3 regions of the Sinomonas atrocyanea genome follow, and region 2 is predicted to be linked to each of the others. Evidence: predicted binding sites of a transcription regulator. Region 2 holds the regulator's gene; each other region holds the start of a gene.
What was found. The regulator Rex, encoded in region 2, represses fermentation and respiration genes when NADH is low (regulators of the CRP and FNR family bind a similar motif). The targets are predictions, from matches to a motif close to CTTGTGAANNNNTTCACAAG.

Region 1 (5,265 bases), 960 kb from region 2:
TCCGCGCGGCCGAGGCGGACGTCTACATCACCGCGGACCTGCGGCACCACCCCGCCTCGGAGGCGCGCGAGGCGTCCCCGGACGGGCGCCCCTACCTCATCGACGTGAGCCACTTCGCGAGCGAGTGGCTCTGGCTCCCCGCCGCAGCCTCCGCGCTCGACAACGTCCTCACCGACCAGGGCCACAGCCTCGACATCAGGGTCTCGACGATCAACACCGATCCCTGGGACTTCATCCTCACCCCGGGCGAGGGATAGAGTCGCAGCCACCGGCCGCCTCCGCCCAGCCACCCAGGGCAGCGGCCCCTAAGGAGGAACGATGCCCAAGGCCCCGGCCGCCGAACAGCTCAAGCTCCTCGGGCTGCAGGCCCTGGACGCCCGGCTGCGCTCGCTCGAGGTGCGCCGCCGGAGCCTCGAGACGGACCCCCGGCTCGCCCCGGCGAAGGCCGCCCTCGAGCAGGCCTCGGCGGCGGCGGGCGAGGCCGACCGGGCGGTGGCGGAGACCGAGGCAGAGCTTGCCGGGATCGAGTCGAAGGTCTCCGAGGCCTCCACCCGGATCGCGCGGGACGAGGACCGCCTCTACGCGGGGGGCCTGTCGAAGGACCTCGAGGCCCTCCAGAAGGACATCGCGGGGCTGCGTGCGCGCCAGAGCGACCTCGAGGACGCCGAGCTCGAGGTCCTCGAGCGGCTCGACGGCCTGCGGGCGGCACAGGGGTCCGCGGCCGAGGCGCTCGGGGACGCGCGCGGCGCGAGCGAGGATCTCCGCGCGGAGATCGATGCGCAGCTCGCATCGATCGCCGCTGAGCGGGCCACGGTGGCCGAGGAGCGCGCCGAGTATGCCCGGGGCATCGAGCCGGGCCTCGTGGGGATCTACGAGAAGACGCTGGCCAAGCGGGGAGTGGGCGCTGCGCGACTCTTCCACGGCACGTCCGAGGGCTCCGGCATGGCGCTGAGCCCCGGGGACCTGGCAGCGATCCGGGGCGCCGCCGAGGACGACGTGGTCTTCTGCCCGGACTCCGGGTGCATCCTGGTCCGCTCGGCCGAGTGGGCCTGAGCGGGCGTCCCTGCCCTCAGTCCCTGAGCACGAGCGCGAGGGAGTGCGGGCGGCGCGCCGTGCCAGGGACGAGCTCCGCCTCCCACTTCTCTGCCGCGGCGGCGAGCAGGGCCTCCGGCGTGGCAGGCGCCTTGCCGCGACGCGTGAGCAGGTGCCTGACGAGGTCGCCTCGGTGGTGCTTGGCGAAGTGGCTCACGACGCTGCGCTTCCCATTCCGCTCCCTGAACACGTCGACGGTGACGGTCGCGGCCGGCGGGGGAGCGTAGGCAGCGGCGTACGTGCTCGAGCGGCAGTCGACGACGAGTTCCCCGGCTGCGCGCTTTGCCAGTGCCTCGGCGAGGAGGGGCTTCCAGTACGAGGCGAGCCGCCCGAGCCCGGGCAGGGCCGCCGACATCGAGAGCCGGTACGCCGGAACCCTGTCCGCGAACCCCACCGCGCCCCACAGCGCCGAGACCACGACGACCCAGTCGTCGGCCCTGCGGCGCTGCGCAGGGGTCAGGCCCGCGTAGCCGAGGGCCTCGTACAGCACCCCCGAATAGACGGCGTGGGCCGGAGCCGCCGGCTCCGTCGCGAGCCGCCGGTTCCGCTCGACGTCGTGCGCCAGCGACGGCCCGACGCCGAGCACCTCGAGGGCGTCCTCGCGCCCGCTCACCTCGGCGAGGGCCTCCAGTGCCTCCTTCCGGGCCACCTCGAGCTGCGGGAAGCTCAGCGAACCGAGGTCGACGGCGGGACCGGAGGGCGCGGGCGTCTTGCCCTCAGAGGGCGGAAGCAGGATGAGCACCACGGCATCGTACCCGGCAGCCGGCCGGACACCTGAAGGCCGAGAGCGGCCCTATAGACTGGGAACGAGAGGACAGGTCGGCCGGGCGACCGCGGGGCGGTCTGGCGTAAGCCAGGGCGCCGCGAGGAAAGTCCGGGCTCCGCAGGGCAGGGTGGTGGGTAACGCCCACTCGGGGAAACCCGCAGGCCAGTGCCACAGAGAACAGACCGCCGCGGACAGGCGCCTGGCGCCGCGTCCGCGGTAAGGGTGAAACGGCGGTGTAAGAGACCACCAGCTCCCCGGGCGACCGGGGAGGCTCGGTAAACCCCACCCGGAGCAAGGCCAGACAGGGCGCGATCGAGGGCTGCCCGCCCGAGCGCCCGGGTAGGCCGCTCGAGGCCGCCGGCAACGGCGGTCCTAGATGGATGGTCGCCTCCCGCGCCGGGGCAACCCGGCGCGGAGACAGAACCCGGCTCACAGGCCGGCCTGTCCTCACACCCCTGCCGCGTGCCCCCAGCGGGCGCTGTGAGTAGGTTCACAGGGCCTGGGGCGGCGGCCGTGCGGCAGCCTCAGTACACTGGAAGAGAACGTAGAAGTTCTCCACGGGCCGGGCTCTGCGATCGCAGGACCGGCTCTTTTCATGCCCGCTGACCAACCCCTGGACACCCACGGCGGGTATACGCACGACGGCGTGCGAGAAGCAGAGAAAGGCACCTGTGTGAGCACAACGACGGAAACCGCACTCGGCACGTGGATCGGACGCGAGGCCGCCGCGGAGGAGATGATCCCGGTCATCGGCCGGCTCTACCGCCAGAACAACGTGGTCACCTCGGTCCACGGCCGCAGCCTCATCAACCAGTCCGTGGTCGGACTGCTCAAGGCCCACCGCTGGGCCCGCCAGATCGACAGCGAGGAGCTCGCGCTCGAGGAGACCCTCCCGATCCTCAAGGCCCTCGACACGCTCGAGCTCGGGGCCGCCTCGATCGACATCGCGCGCCTGAACGAGGCGTTCCGGGCCGAGGGGCAGACCCTCTCCCTCGAGGACTTCCTGCGCGCCGAGCTCGCCGAGGTCGTAGGCAAGCACGGCGCCGACCCGCGCAAGGGCACCGACGTGGTGCTCTACGGCTTCGGCCGGATCGGCCGCCTCGTCGCGCGGATCCTCATCGAGCACGCCGGCGGCGGCGCGGGCCTGCGCCTGCGCGCCATCGTGGTCCGCAAGGGCTCCGAGAAGGACCTCATCAAGCGCGCGAGCCTTCTGCGCCGCGACTCCGTGCACGGCGCCTTCGAGGGCACCATCACGGTCGACGAGGAGAACAGCACGATCCTCGCCAACGGCACGCTCATCCGGGTCATCTACTCGGACAGCCCGGCCACCGTCGACTACACGCAGTACGGCATCGAGGACGCGATCGTCGTCGACAACACCGGCAAGTGGCGCGACGCGGAGGGCCTGGCCCAGCACCTTCAGAGCAAGGGCGTGGCCCGCGTGCTCCTGACCGCCCCGGGCAAGGGCGACCTGCCGAACATCGTGCACGGGATCAACCACACCTCGATCTCGGCCGCCGACAGGATCGTCACGGCTGCCTCGTGCACGACCAACGCGATCACGCCGGTCCTGAAGGCCATCAACGACAAGTACGGGGTGGTCCACGGCCACGTCGAGACCGTGCACTCCTTCACGAACGACCAGAACCTGATCGACAACTTCCACAAGGGCGACCGCCGCGGCCGCGCTGCCGGGCTCAACATGGTCCTGACCGAGACCGGCGCGGCCAAGGCGGTGGCCAAGGCCCTGCCCGAGCTGGCCGGCAAGCTCACCGGCAACGCGATCCGCGTCCCCACCCCGGATGTGTCGATGGCCGTGCTGAACCTCAGCCTGGACAACGAGACCACCAAGGACGAGGTCAACGCGTACCTGCGCGAGATGTCGCTGCACTCGGACCTGCGCAAGCAGATCGACTACATCGACTCGCCCGAGGTCGTCTCGAGCGACTTCGTCGGCTCGCGCCGCGCCGGGATCGTCGACGGCCTCGCGACGATCTCGACCGGCAAGAACCTCGTGCTGTACGTCTGGTACGACAACGAGTTCGGCTACAGCTCGCAGGTGGTGCGTGTCCTCGAGGACATGGCCGGCGACCACGCGCCGTCGTTCCCCGTGCAGACCGCCGCCGACGAGTACACGCTGGCGACATCTCGGTAGCAATCGGCGGGGAAGCTGGATTCGGCGATGGCCCAGGGGCAAGATGCACCTATGGAAGCAACAGAGCATGAGAGCACGCTCGAGCACGCGCTCGACGTCGCCAAGGCCAACGCCAAGCAGGCAAAGCTGCTCGTCGACCACGCGAAGGCGGCCCTCGCGCGCGGGGACGTGAGTCCCGAGCGCGTCGCCCAGCTGGAGGAGCTCCAGCGGGCGGCGGACGAGGATCTCCAGCGGGTCATCCGCGAGCAGTAGGACCGTCCCGACACGATGCGCGAAGGGCGCCGCACCATCTGGTGCGGCGCCCTTCGCGCGTCCTGGACGGCCCCGCGGGGCCGTGCCTCAGATGTGCTCGTGCACGTCGTGGTCGTGGTCGTCATGGCCGAACGGGTCCGGGTCCACCCCGGGCATCCACGTCAGGCCGGGGACGCCCCACCCGTGCTTGCGCGCCGCCCGCCGAGCCTTCTTCGCGTAGCGGTCGATCAGACGGTCGACGTAGAGCTTGCCGTCGAGGTGGTCGTACTCGTGCTGCATGACCCGGCCGAACCAGCCCGTCGCCACGAACTCGAGCGGGCGTCCGTCGCCGTCGAACCCCTCGACCTTGACCCACTCGGCGCGCTGCAGCGGGTAGCCCTCGCCCGGGAAGGAGAGGCAGCCTTCCTCGTCCTCCTCGGGGTCCGGCGCCGCGCCGGGGACCTTGGAGAGGGTCAGGCGCGGGTTGACCACAACGCCACGGGGCGGCACGCCGTCGTCATTGTTGAACTTGTACACGAAGACCCGCAGCCCGACGCCGATCTGCGGGGCGGCCAGGCCCACTCCGTGGGCGGCCTCGTTCGTCTCGTGCATATCCTCGATCAGGGCCCGCAGGGCGCCGTCGAACTCGGTGACCTCGGAGGCGCGGCGGTGGAGGACAGGCTCCCCCCAGATGGTGATGGGACGGACGGCCACGGATCGGCTCCTGTTCTGTGCCGGGCATTCGCCCTCACGGATCGACGGGACGGCGAGGGACAACGACGAGGCCGCCGGGGGACATCCCCGGCGGCCTCGTGGTGACCGGAGACCCGGCCTCTTCGGGTGAGTAACGGGGCTCGAACCCGCGACCTTCTGGACCACAACCAGACGCTCTGCCAACTGAGCTATACCCACCGCGTTCACTCTCGGGAGATGGGCCGAGCTCGCTCAGCCGTCCTTCCCCGTGAAAGCAACGAGAAATAGTCTACCTGCTCCGCGCCGGTGCTCATGACCAAAACGGCGG
Region 2 (5,265 bases):
AGGTGGCCCTCGAGATCGGCGCGGAGCTCGCCGCGGGCGCCGAAGCGGCCGGTGCGGTGGCCGGCGTCATGCTCGAGAGCTTCCTCGTGGGCGGGGCCCAGCCGCTCGACGTGGCCGAGTTCGCTGCCGGCCGTGCGCAGCTCGTCTACGGGCAGAGCGTGACCGACAAGTGCATGGAGTGGGGCGTCACCGAGCAGGTCCTCGATCAGCTCGCGGGAGCCGTTCGGGCCCGCCGCGTTCCCAAGGGCCACTCCAGCAACTAGAGTTGTTTGTATGTCTGATTTCTCCTCGTCGCGGTTCCTCACAGTCGCTGAGGTCGCGGAGATGATGCGGGTGTCGAAGATGACGGTCTACCGTCTGGTGCACTCGGGGGAGATGCCTGCCGTGCGCTTCGGCCGCTCCTACCGGGTTCCGGAGGCCGCGGTCGAGCAGTACCTGAAGAACTCGGTCGTGGACGGCAGGACCGAGTCGGCCTGACGCGTACGGTATCCTGTTCAGGAACGTTTTACGTCACGTCACCAGCAGTTGGTTGAACGGCGCCCCTGTGCGCGACCCGGCCAGCAGCCCGGGGCACCAACTACCGGTAAGGAACTTTTCATGGGTTCGGTTATCAAGAAGCGCCGCAAGCGCATGGCCAAGAAGAAGCACCGCAAGCTGCTTCGCAAGACTCGTCACCAGCGCCGCAACAAGAAGTAGGCGCCCGCCCCTGAGGGGCGATGGTGGGTGAGGCCCGTTCCCTTCGTGGGAGCGGGCCTCACGTGCGTCCGGGCACCTTCCTTCCCGCGGGGTGACTTCGCGGGAGAGGGGGCAGCCGGGTACGGCTACCGGCGGAAGCGGGCGTAGCCGCGCCACAGCCCGTACAGCGCGCCGCCGACGGTGGCGGCCTTGAGCCCGAGCGTCGCGGCCCGGCGCCCGGCGCGGAAGTCGTAGATGGGCCAGTTGTGCGCATGCGCGTGCGCGCGCAGGCGCGCATCGGGATTGATGGCCACGGGGTGCCCCACGAGGGTCAGCAGCGGGATGTCGTTGTGCGAATCCGAGTAGGCCCAGCAGCGGTCGAGGTCGAGGCCCTCCCGCTCGGCGAGCTCTGCGGCGGCGGTCGCCTTGGCCTTCCCGTGCAGGATCTCGCCCACGAGCCGGCCGGTGTAGGCGCCGTCCTCGATCTCGCCCACCGTCCCGAGCGCGCCGGTGAGCCCCAGGCGGTCGGCGATGACGGAGGCGACCTCGATCGGCGTGGCCGTCACGAGCCACACCCGCCGGCCCACGCGCAGGTGCTGCTCGGCGAGGGCCTTGGTGCCGGGCCAGATGCGTGACTCGATGAATTCGTCGTAGACCTCGTGGCCGATCGTCTCGACGTCTACCGCGAGGATCCCGGCTCCGAGCGCGAGGGCCGAGGCCTCGATCGAGCGGACGTCCTCGAGGCTCTCGCCGCGGAACAGGAACGCCACGTGCTTCCAGGCGAAGCCGGCCGCGTCGCGGAGGGTGAAGGCGCCGCGTTCGTACATCTTGTGCGCCACGTGGAAGAGGCTGGCCCCCTTCATGAGGGTGTTGTCCACGTCGAAGAAGGCTGCCTCGCCCGGGCGCCCGAGGGGCGCGGGGCGCACTGGATCCAGCGCCTTCTTCACTGCGGGCATGGTCCGAGTCTAGCGATTCGCGGCTCCGCCACCGTCGCGCGCTACCGTGGAGGCATGCGCATCCCCGAGATCGTCCTCGTGACGAAGAGCCAGTGCCACCTCTGCGAGGCGGCGCGGGACGTGGTCGGACGGGTGGCGTCGGACGCCGGCCTCGGCTGGGAAGAGCGCAGCATCGATGACGACCCGGCCCTGCACGACCGCTTCGCCGAGGAGGTGCCCGTGGTGCTCGTCGACGGGGTCCAGCGCGACTTCTGGCGGATCAACGAGGCCCGCCTGCGCCGGACCGTCGAGGCGGCCCGCCGGGGCTGAGTCCCAGCGCCCGGCCCGGCGCCCCGCAGCCCTTTTGGCGGCCGCCCCGCCCCGGTCCTAGAGTGAATGGGGCCGCCCAGACGGCGGCGACCGAGCGTATCGCGCGACAGGCGCAAGGCCCGCGAGGGAATGAGGTGGCAGTGGCAGGACGGTCCCAGTCGGGGAGCCGAGGCGCCGCGCCCGCGCCCGACGGGAAGCAGCTTCCGCCCGCGGTCGTCTCCCGCCTGACCGTCTATCTGCGCGCGCTGAACTCCTTCCTGGCGGACGGCGTGGACCGGGTCTCCTCGGACGCACTCGCCGAGGCGTCCGGCGTCAGCTCCGCGACGCTGCGCAAGGACCTCTCCCAGCTCGGCTCCTACGGCACGCGCGGCGTGGGGTACGAGGTCGAGAACCTCCGCCAGCACCTCTCCGTGGCGCTCGGCCTGACGCGCGACTGGCGGGTCGCGATCGTGGGCGCCGGCAACCTCGGCCGTGCCCTGGCCCGCTACGGCGGCTTCGGCACCCGCGGCTTCGACGTCGTCGCGCTGCTCGACACGGACCCGCAGATCATCGGCAACGAGATCGGCTGGCTCCGGATCTCCGACGCGGCCAACCTCGAGGCCGTCTTCCAGCGCACCCGCGCGAACATGGCGGTCCTCGCCCTCCCGGCGTCCGTGGCCCAGGCCGTGTGCGACCGCGTCGTCGCGGCGGGCGTCCGCAGCATCCTCAGCTTCGCGCCGACGATCCTCCAGGTCCCGCCGGGCGTGACGCTGCGGAAGGTGGACATGGCCACCGAGCTCCAGATCCTCGCCTACCACGCCCAGCGCGGGGAGGCCGGAGGGGAGACGGGGGCCTCTTCGGACCCCGACCCGACGTACGACGCCGCCCCCCACTCGGGCGGGCAGCCCGCCTGAGGCGGGGGCCGGCGTCGTGCGCCGACTCCCGCGGGGCGTCAGGAAGCGGGGGCGCCGGCACGCCGGGGCGCCCCGTGCTCAGCGCAGGTAGCCGCCGCCGAGCTTGGCCGCACGGCGCGCGGCGATGTACTGGCTCGAGGGGCGCAGCCACGTGAGCACCGCCGCGGCGATGTACAGGGCCGCCGAGAGGAACCCGAGCACGTACACGAAGGCCGGCAGGGGGAAGGTGCGCGCGGTCGGGAGCGCCGTGGCGATGGCGAAGTTGACCACGTAGCCGAGGAGCGAGAGGCCCGCGAACACGGTCAGCAGGATGCGCACCCAGTTCATGCCGGCCCGGATCCCGAGCGCGAGCAGCACGGTGACCGCGACCCCGATGAGCGCGGAGATCCACAGCACGGGGGTCATGATGGCCGTGAACTGGCTGGCGAAGGCGACCGCGCTGGCCCGGTTGGCCCGCGTCGTGGACTGCATGAGGGCGGTGTGCATGTAGGTGCCCATCCAGTCGACGATCGCCGGGATCCCCGCGAGCGGTGCGACGGAGCTCGCGATGAGGAACCAGACCGCGAGCATGATGGTCAGCGGGCGGCCGATGCCGACGGCGGGCATCCCGGGGAAGGATCCGCTGGGCAGCTGGCTCGGCCAAGGACCCTGGTACGAGCCCTGCGGCGGGGGAGGGCCGTAGTCCGGCGCTCCGTGCGGAGGGGGCCCCGGCTGGTACGCCGGGGGGCCGGACTGGTACGGGGGCGGCGTGGGCTGCTGGCTCATGGCGTCACTGTCCGTAGGGGTTGCCGAAGGTGGGTCCCTTCGGGGTGGTGTAGGGATTGGCGAACTGGTTCTGTGCGGCGAGGAAGGCCGTCACCGCAGGCCGGAACAGGAGAACGACCGAGGCGACCGCGAGGCCGATGGTGATGAGGGAGAAGACGCCGCCCGCGAGGAACGCGCCGAGGGTGAGGCAGAGGAAGACGGTCCCGAGGATCCGCGCCCAGCGCCGGCCCCGCATCAGGAACACCCCGCAGAGCACGAGCACGGCGGCGTTGACCACGACCCCTGCCATGGCGAGCCACACGAAGGTGCTGATGATCTGGCGGAACTGCTCGAAGGTGATGCCCGACGACGCGCCGCCGGCGTCGTCGAAGAGGTTCCGGAGCGCGGACGTGGGCGTGTTCAGTGTGACGAACGTGGCGAAGAAGCCGATGACGACCTCGGCGGCCGCCGTGATGAAGATCAGCAGGGACGCCCGGCGGACCGCCGTGCGCTGGGCCTCGGGGCTCGGCGCGCCGAAGCCCGGGGCGCCGTAGCCGGGGGCGGCGGGCTGCTGCCACGGCTGGCCGTAGCCGCCCTGCTGGCCGTAGCCGGGCTGCTGCCCGTACGCAGGGGGCTGCTGCCCGTACGCAGGGGGCTGCTGCTGTCCGTAGCCGGGCTGCTGCCCGTAGGCGGGCGGCTGCTGCTGTCCGTAGGCGGGGGGCTGCTGCCCCTCCCCGAACCCGGGGGCGTACTGCCCGTACCGGGGGGCGGGCCTGGCGGCCGGGCCTCCCTGGTCGCCGGGCCCCGCCTGTCCTGGCCCGGCCTGCTCGGGCCCGGGCTTCTGATCCCCGTGGTGCTGCTCGGCGCCGTTCGGGGGGACAGGGGGCGTGCTCATGCGGGTCCAATCGTTGAAGGTGGCCCGACGGGGGAGCGTCCACGCGCCCCCGCCGCGTTGACCCCACTGTATCGCCAGAGGGCACCGGCCCGGCACCCCTCCTGTCGCCAGTGAGGGCGTGCCGCGCGCGGCGGACGCACTGCGCCTCCGGCCCGCGTCGGGCCGGCGGTCAGTGGGCCGGTTCGTCCACCGTTGCCGCCGCGATGACGGCAAGGCTTTCTGCGATGCTCAACAGTGCCGTAGTGCGGGCCTGTTCGAGGCATCCTGCGATTTCGGCGGAGCTGGTGCCCTCCCTCTGGGACGCTTCGAAGAAGGCAAAGGCCAGTTCGAGCGGCTCGTGTGCCATGGTCGGGTTCCCTTCATCTGCGTCAGCGAACCCCCCGGGGTTCCTCATTCCGGGGTACCCACGTCAGCTACCCACCGTCGCGAGTCTCAACCGTCCGCCGCGCAGATCGTCCCGCGCGGGCCGACCTACCCGCGACCGCCTAGGGGAAGATCCGCAGGGAGGTGTCCCAATTGAAGTTCTCATGGGCCGGGCTCACCTGGAGGCCGAAGACGAGGAGCATGAAGGCCTCCAGCTCACGCGATCGGCGCAGGGGCCCCGCATCGATCGGCCGCATCCCGGACTTGGCGACCAGGGCGCTCACCTTCTCCTTGGCCGTCTCGGAATCGCCCGCAATGAAGACATCCAGATGCTGGCCTCCCACCGAGCCGGACTCCAAGGTCGAGGCGAAGACCGTGTTGAAGGCCTTGACCACCTCCGCCCGGCCCCGGACCATCACGGCGACCTCCT
Region 3 (5,265 bases), 630 kb from region 2:
ACCAACCGCATGTTCGCCGCGTTCGTGGAGGCGACGGGGTACCGGAGCGAGGCCGAGCGGTACGGGTCCTCCGCCGTGTTCCACCTCCTCGCCGACGCCCCCGACGCCGACATCCTCGGCACGGCTGCGGGCACGCCGTGGTGGCTGAACGTCCAAGGGGCCGACTGGGCCCACCCCGCCGGGGCCCGCTCCCACTGGCAGGACATCCCCGACCACCCCGCCGTCCACGTCTCCTGGCACGACGCCCAGGCCTACTGCGCCTGGGCCGGTCGGCGCCTGCCCACCGAGGCCGAATGGGAGTACGCCGCCCGCGGCGGCCTCCACGGCGCCCGCTACGCCTGGGGCGACGAGCTCACCCCCGGCGCGGAGCACCGCTGCAACATCTGGCAGGGCACCTTCCCCACCCACAACACCGCCGAGGACGGCTACATCGGCACCGCACCCGTCCGCTCCTTCCCACCCAACGGCTACGGACTCTACGAAGTCGCCGGCAACGTCTGGGAATGGTGCGCCGACTGGTTCCTCCCCAGGTACTACGCCAAATCGCCCCGGCACAATCCGCAGGGGCCCTCGATCGGCAACGGCCGCGTCATGCGCGGAGGCTCCTACCTCTGCCACGACTCCTACTGCAGCCGCTACCGCGTCGCCGCCCGCAACCACAACACCCCAGACTCCTCCAGCGGCAACTGCGGCTTCCGCACCATCGCCCTCCCACTCCCGGAAGGGCAGGGCCGGTGAAGCTCAGGGAGCCGCAGTGGCGGCGCGAGGGCGAGATGCCCGACTACCGGTTCTCGATGGCCAACGAGCGCACGTTCCTGGCCTGGATCAGGACCTCGATGGCGATCCTCGCCGGCTCCATCGCCATCGACCAGCTCACCCCCGACATCGCCCCCGCCCCGGTGCGCATCGTCCTGTGCCTGATCCTGGCCGCCATCGGCGCCCTGCTGGCCCTCGAGGCCTACCGGCGCTGGTCCCTCCAGGAACAGGCCATGCGCAACAAACGCGAACTCCCCCACGCCTGGCTGCTCGTGGCCATGACCACCGTCGTCGCCCTCGCAGCCCTGGTCTTCGCCATCCTCATCCTCTCCACCCGATGACACCCAGCCCCACGCCAGACGAGCAGACCCGCGACCCCGGGCTGCAGCCCGAACGCACCTCCCTGTCCTGGGGAAGGACCCTGCTGGCCCTGCTCGTCTCAGACCTGCTCATCTGGCGCGCCTGGAGCCGGTCCCTGTCCAGGCACGAAGGCAGGATCGAAGGCAACGCCCTCACCCTAGGCCTGGCAGCCGGCACCGCCGCCGCGGCCACCGCCGTCATCGCCTGCTGCGTCATCTACCGCACCCGCACACTCCGCACCGACACCCAGGCGCCCCCAGCGGGACTCATGCTCACCACCACGACCGCCCTGCTCGCCCTCGCCGCAGCCACCACCGTCTCAATACTTCTCACCAAATAGGCCGCACGCGGGTGCAGAACAGATAAATACACCCGTTCCTGATACGCAGGGGTGCCAGTAATTCTTCAGATCCGGCAGTCCCCCTTCCTTCTAACAAGCATGTTCGGAGTCGGAAGGGCGACTTGCACTGGAATGCCAAGCGGAACTCCCACTCTCGACCATGACCGGCGGCGACCGGACGATTACCCTGGGCGCCTAGGCCCCTGCATACCCGGACGGACCACGGCAGGCAGAGTCCGCTTAGGCGCGCCCTGGCCCCTCCCCCGGGGCGCCCCGTGGGCGCGCCGCCAGCAAGGGCCTTTGCGATGGTTGCGAAAGCCGGGTGCGCCGCGGTTCACTGCATGGGAATCAAGGGCGGCACGGTCGATCTCGAAGCTCGACAGCGGCCGGCCGCATCAATACTCCGAGTCCATCGGGAGTCAGAGATCGACAGCTCTCGGCGTCGTAGCTTACCGCCCCCGTCATGGGTTCAGTGAGATTGGCGCGGAGAGACCGATACCTTCGGGCATGGGTTACTCCTGGGCATCAGCCAGTGGAGATGGTTTCCCTACCTCGATCCGGCGGCAGCGAGCATCGAGATGGCTTCGTCGACGATATCCGGCGCCGGGAAAGTGGGCCGCCTCAAGCCGGCCATCTGTTCCATGACCCGAATGACCTGCGAGCTGTAGCCAAATTCGTTGTCATACCAGACGTAGAGAATCACGCTGCTGCCGTTGGAGATGGTTGCGAGGCCGTCAACAGTGCCTGCGCTGCGGGAACCGACAAAGTCGGTGGAGACGACCTCGGATGACTCGATGTAGTCGATCTGGTCGCGCAGATCAGAATGCAGTGACACCTCGCGCAGGTAGTCGTTCACTTCTTCCTTGGTAGTCCAGCGTTCCAGATTGAGGTTGAGGATGGCCATAGAAACGTCCGGCGTCGGGACGCGGATCGCGTTGCCCGTGAGCTTCCCCGCCAGTTCTGGCAGTGCCTTTGCTATCGCGTTGGCCGCACCGGTCTCGGTGATCACCATGTTCAGAGCTGCGGAGCGCCCGCGTCGATCACCACGGTGGAAGTTGTCGATCAGATTCTGGTCGTTGGTGAATGAGTGGACCGTCTCAATGTGGCCGTTCACGATCCCGTACCTGTCGTTGATGGCCTGCAGAACGGGCGCGATCGCGTTAGTAGTGCAGGAGGCTGCAGTCACGATCCGGTCGGTAGCGGTGATGTCGTGGTGGTTGATGCCGTGCACGATGTTCTTCAGTTCGCCCTTGCCTGGGGCGGTCAGCAATACACGCGCAACGCCTTTACTCCGCAGGTGCTGTGCTACCCCCTTGGTGTCGCGCCACTGGCCCGTGTTGTCCACGACCAGGGCGTCCTTGATGCCGTAAGCGGTGTAATCGATGCTGGCGGGGTCATCCGAGTAGATGACCTGGATCTGAACGCCGTTGGCAGTGATGGTGTCAGAGGTGTCGTCTACCCTGATGGTGCCTTCGAAAGAGCCATGCACGGAATCGCGGCGGAGCAGGCTGGCGCGCTTGGCTAGATCGCGGTCGGAGGCGCGCCGGACGACGACCGCGCGCAGGCGCAGGCCGTGGCCTCCCCCGGTCTTTTCTACCAGAAGGCGTGCCAGCAACCGCCCGATCCTTCCGAATCCGTATAGCACGATGTCCGTGCGGGCACAATCATCGGCGCCGCGCTTGCCCACCACATCGGCCAGTTCGCGGCGCAGGAATTCCTCCAAACCGCAGGCCCCGCCGCCGTCCCTGAATCTCTGGTTCAGCAGCGCGATATCAATGTCGGCAGCGCCCAGTTCTAACTGCGACAGGGCCGTCAGCAGAGGTGCCGTCTCCTCCAAGGGCAGTTCCTCCTTGCTGACGCGGCGCGCGAAGCGGTGCGCCTTCAGGATCTCCAGCGTGGACCTGTTGGTCAGTGCCCGACCATAGACGGACATGACGACATCGTTCTCGCGGTACAGCCGGCCGATCACCGGAATCATGGCTTCCGCGAGGGCTTCTTGGCCCATCCACGCATGGAGACAAGAATCTGAGGTTTCCATCGCCGGTTGCCCTCCAAAAGAGTCTCTCGAGTGCGGTCCCGTCGATCATCCTTCACCCACTGCCCACGGGAAACGCTAATTCGGATTGGCGTGGACCATTCTTTTGGGCAGTCCCCCGCAAGAATCTCGTGGGCCAGCCCTTAAGTGTAGTGAGAACTATCAGAAAACAGTGTTACCGGGCGCTGTCCATCCCGGAATCATGAATGCCAACCGCAAGAAGCATCCGCCGGCCAACGGGGACGCGGTTCGAGTCGAAAGGGAAACATCGTGAATTCAACAGCCATCGGCACGCTGACCGCGCCCGTCGAGCCAGGAGACATCGTCCGCAGCCTGTTCCTGGTCAAGGAAGAGATCGCGGACACCACGGGCAAGGTTAACGAGCACGAGGTCGCAGCCGTTGCAGCGCATCTCGCTCACCCAGGCCGCGTATTCGTCGCCGGAGCCGGGCGCAGTGGCCTGGTCCTACGCATGGCCGCCATGCGCCTGATGCACCTGGGCATGACCGTTCATGTGGCCGGCGACACGACCACTCCCGCGATCGGCTCCGGTGACCTGCTCCTGGTCGCCTCTGGATCGGGCACCACTTCTGGGGTGGTCAAGGCGGCCGAGACCGCCGCGAAGGCAGGAGCCCGCATCGCGGCTTTCACCACCAATCCCACCTCCCCCCTCGCCGGGCTCGCAGACGCAGTCGTCACCATCCCTGCTGCTCAGAAGACCGACCACGCCTCCAGCGTCTCCGCCCAGTACGCCGGCTCCCTCTTCGAGCAGGTGCTCTTCCTCGTCACTGAGGCACTCTTCCAGTCCCTCTGGGACAACACGGACGCTCCCGCCGAACAGCTCTGGCTGCGCCACGCCAACCTCGAGTAGTCCCGGCCCCTCCCCTCCCACCAGCAGTTCCCTACCGAAAGAATGCGAAGACCATGAAACTCCAAGTCGCCATCGACCTGCTCACCACCGAAGACGCGCTCGAGCTCGCCGGCAAGGTCGCCGAGTACGTCGACATCATCGAGCTCGGCACTCCCCTGATCAAGGCCGAAGGCCTCTCTGTGATCACCGCCGTGAAGGAAGCCCACCCGGACAAGATCGTCTTCGCCGACCTGAAGACCATGGACGCCGGCGAGCTCGAGGCCGACATCGCCTTCAAGGCCGGCGCCGACCTGGTCACCGTGCTCGGCACTGCCGACGACTCCACCATCGCCGGCGCCGTCAAGGCAGCCAAGGCACACAACAAGGGCGTCGTGGTGGATCTGATCGGCATTGCCGACAAGGCGGCCCGTGCCAAGGAGGTCCGCGCCCTCGGTGCCAAGTTCGTCGAGATGCACGCCGGCCTGGACGAGCAGGCCAAGCCCGGCTACGACCTCAACGGCCTCCTCTCCGCCGGGACGGAATCACGCGTCCCCTTCTCCGTCGCCGGAGGCGTCAAGCTCGCCACCATCGCCGACGTCCAGAAGGCCGGAGCCGACGTCGCCGTCGCGGGCGGGGCCATCTACGGCGCCTCCGACCCGGCCCTCGCTGCCAAGGAACTCCGCGCCGCCATCAACTAGGTACTACGAGAGGCCTCCGGGGTGGGGGTGCGGCCACACTGCACTTCTCTTCTCTCAGGAGGCCTCTCTTCTTGCGCGGCCAATCCGGCCGCTAGGGCCGACCCAAGTGGCAGCATGCGGGTAGCTTCCTGGGCAACCCGACTGCTGGCACGGATCTTGGACGACCTCGCGCAGGAGGCGGCCCCGGCCCCGAAACCAGTCACGGTCCGTCTCCAGCCGCGTCAGGC

Region 1: a site for Rex is predicted at 2,336-2,355, ahead of SA2016_RS11715 (glyceraldehyde-3-phosphate dehydrogenase). Genes of this name have one in related genera too.
Region 3: a site for Rex is predicted at 3,641-3,660, ahead of SA2016_RS19010 (glyceraldehyde-3-phosphate dehydrogenase). Genes of this name have one in related genera too.

What each region holds. Positions count from the first base shown of each region.
Region 1 is NZ_CP014518.1:2,547,977-2,553,241, reverse strand. Features, by position in the region: gene SA2016_RS11735 (Nif3-like dinuclear metal center hexameric protein) at 1-257, shown strand, start outside; gene SA2016_RS11730 (zinc ribbon domain-containing protein) at 319-1,053, shown strand; gene SA2016_RS11725 (YaaA family protein) at 1,070-1,834, opposite strand; RNA gene rnpB (RNase P RNA component class A) at 1,908-2,306, shown strand; gene SA2016_RS11715 (glyceraldehyde-3-phosphate dehydrogenase) at 2,532-4,013, shown strand; gene SA2016_RS11710 (hypothetical protein) at 4,065-4,265, shown strand; gene def (peptide deformylase) at 4,353-4,958, opposite strand; tRNA gene SA2016_RS11700 (tRNA-His) at 5,084-5,156, opposite strand.
Region 2 is NZ_CP014518.1:3,508,858-3,514,122, reverse strand. Features, by position in the region: gene SA2016_RS16160 (3-deoxy-7-phosphoheptulonate synthase) at 1-263, shown strand, start outside; gene SA2016_RS16155 (helix-turn-helix domain-containing protein) at 274-477, shown strand; gene SA2016_RS21025 (30S ribosomal protein bS22) at 598-696, shown strand; gene SA2016_RS16150 (HAD family hydrolase) at 822-1,631, opposite strand; gene SA2016_RS16145 (glutaredoxin family protein) at 1,686-1,940, shown strand; gene SA2016_RS16140 (redox-sensing transcriptional repressor Rex) at 2,081-2,833, shown strand; gene SA2016_RS16135 (hypothetical protein) at 2,912-3,598, opposite strand; gene SA2016_RS21930 (hypothetical protein) at 3,603-4,472, opposite strand; gene SA2016_RS21535 (hypothetical protein) at 4,642-4,818, opposite strand; gene SA2016_RS16125 (NADPH-dependent F420 reductase) at 4,958-5,265, opposite strand, start outside.
Region 3 is NZ_CP014518.1:4,138,098-4,143,362, forward strand. Features, by position in the region: gene SA2016_RS18995 (formylglycine-generating enzyme family protein) at 1-738, shown strand, start outside; gene SA2016_RS19000 (YidH family protein) at 735-1,097, shown strand; gene SA2016_RS19005 (DUF202 domain-containing protein) at 1,094-1,456, shown strand; gene SA2016_RS19010 (glyceraldehyde-3-phosphate dehydrogenase) at 2,004-3,494, opposite strand; gene hxlB (6-phospho-3-hexuloisomerase) at 3,762-4,361, shown strand; gene hxlA (3-hexulose-6-phosphate synthase) at 4,415-5,038, shown strand.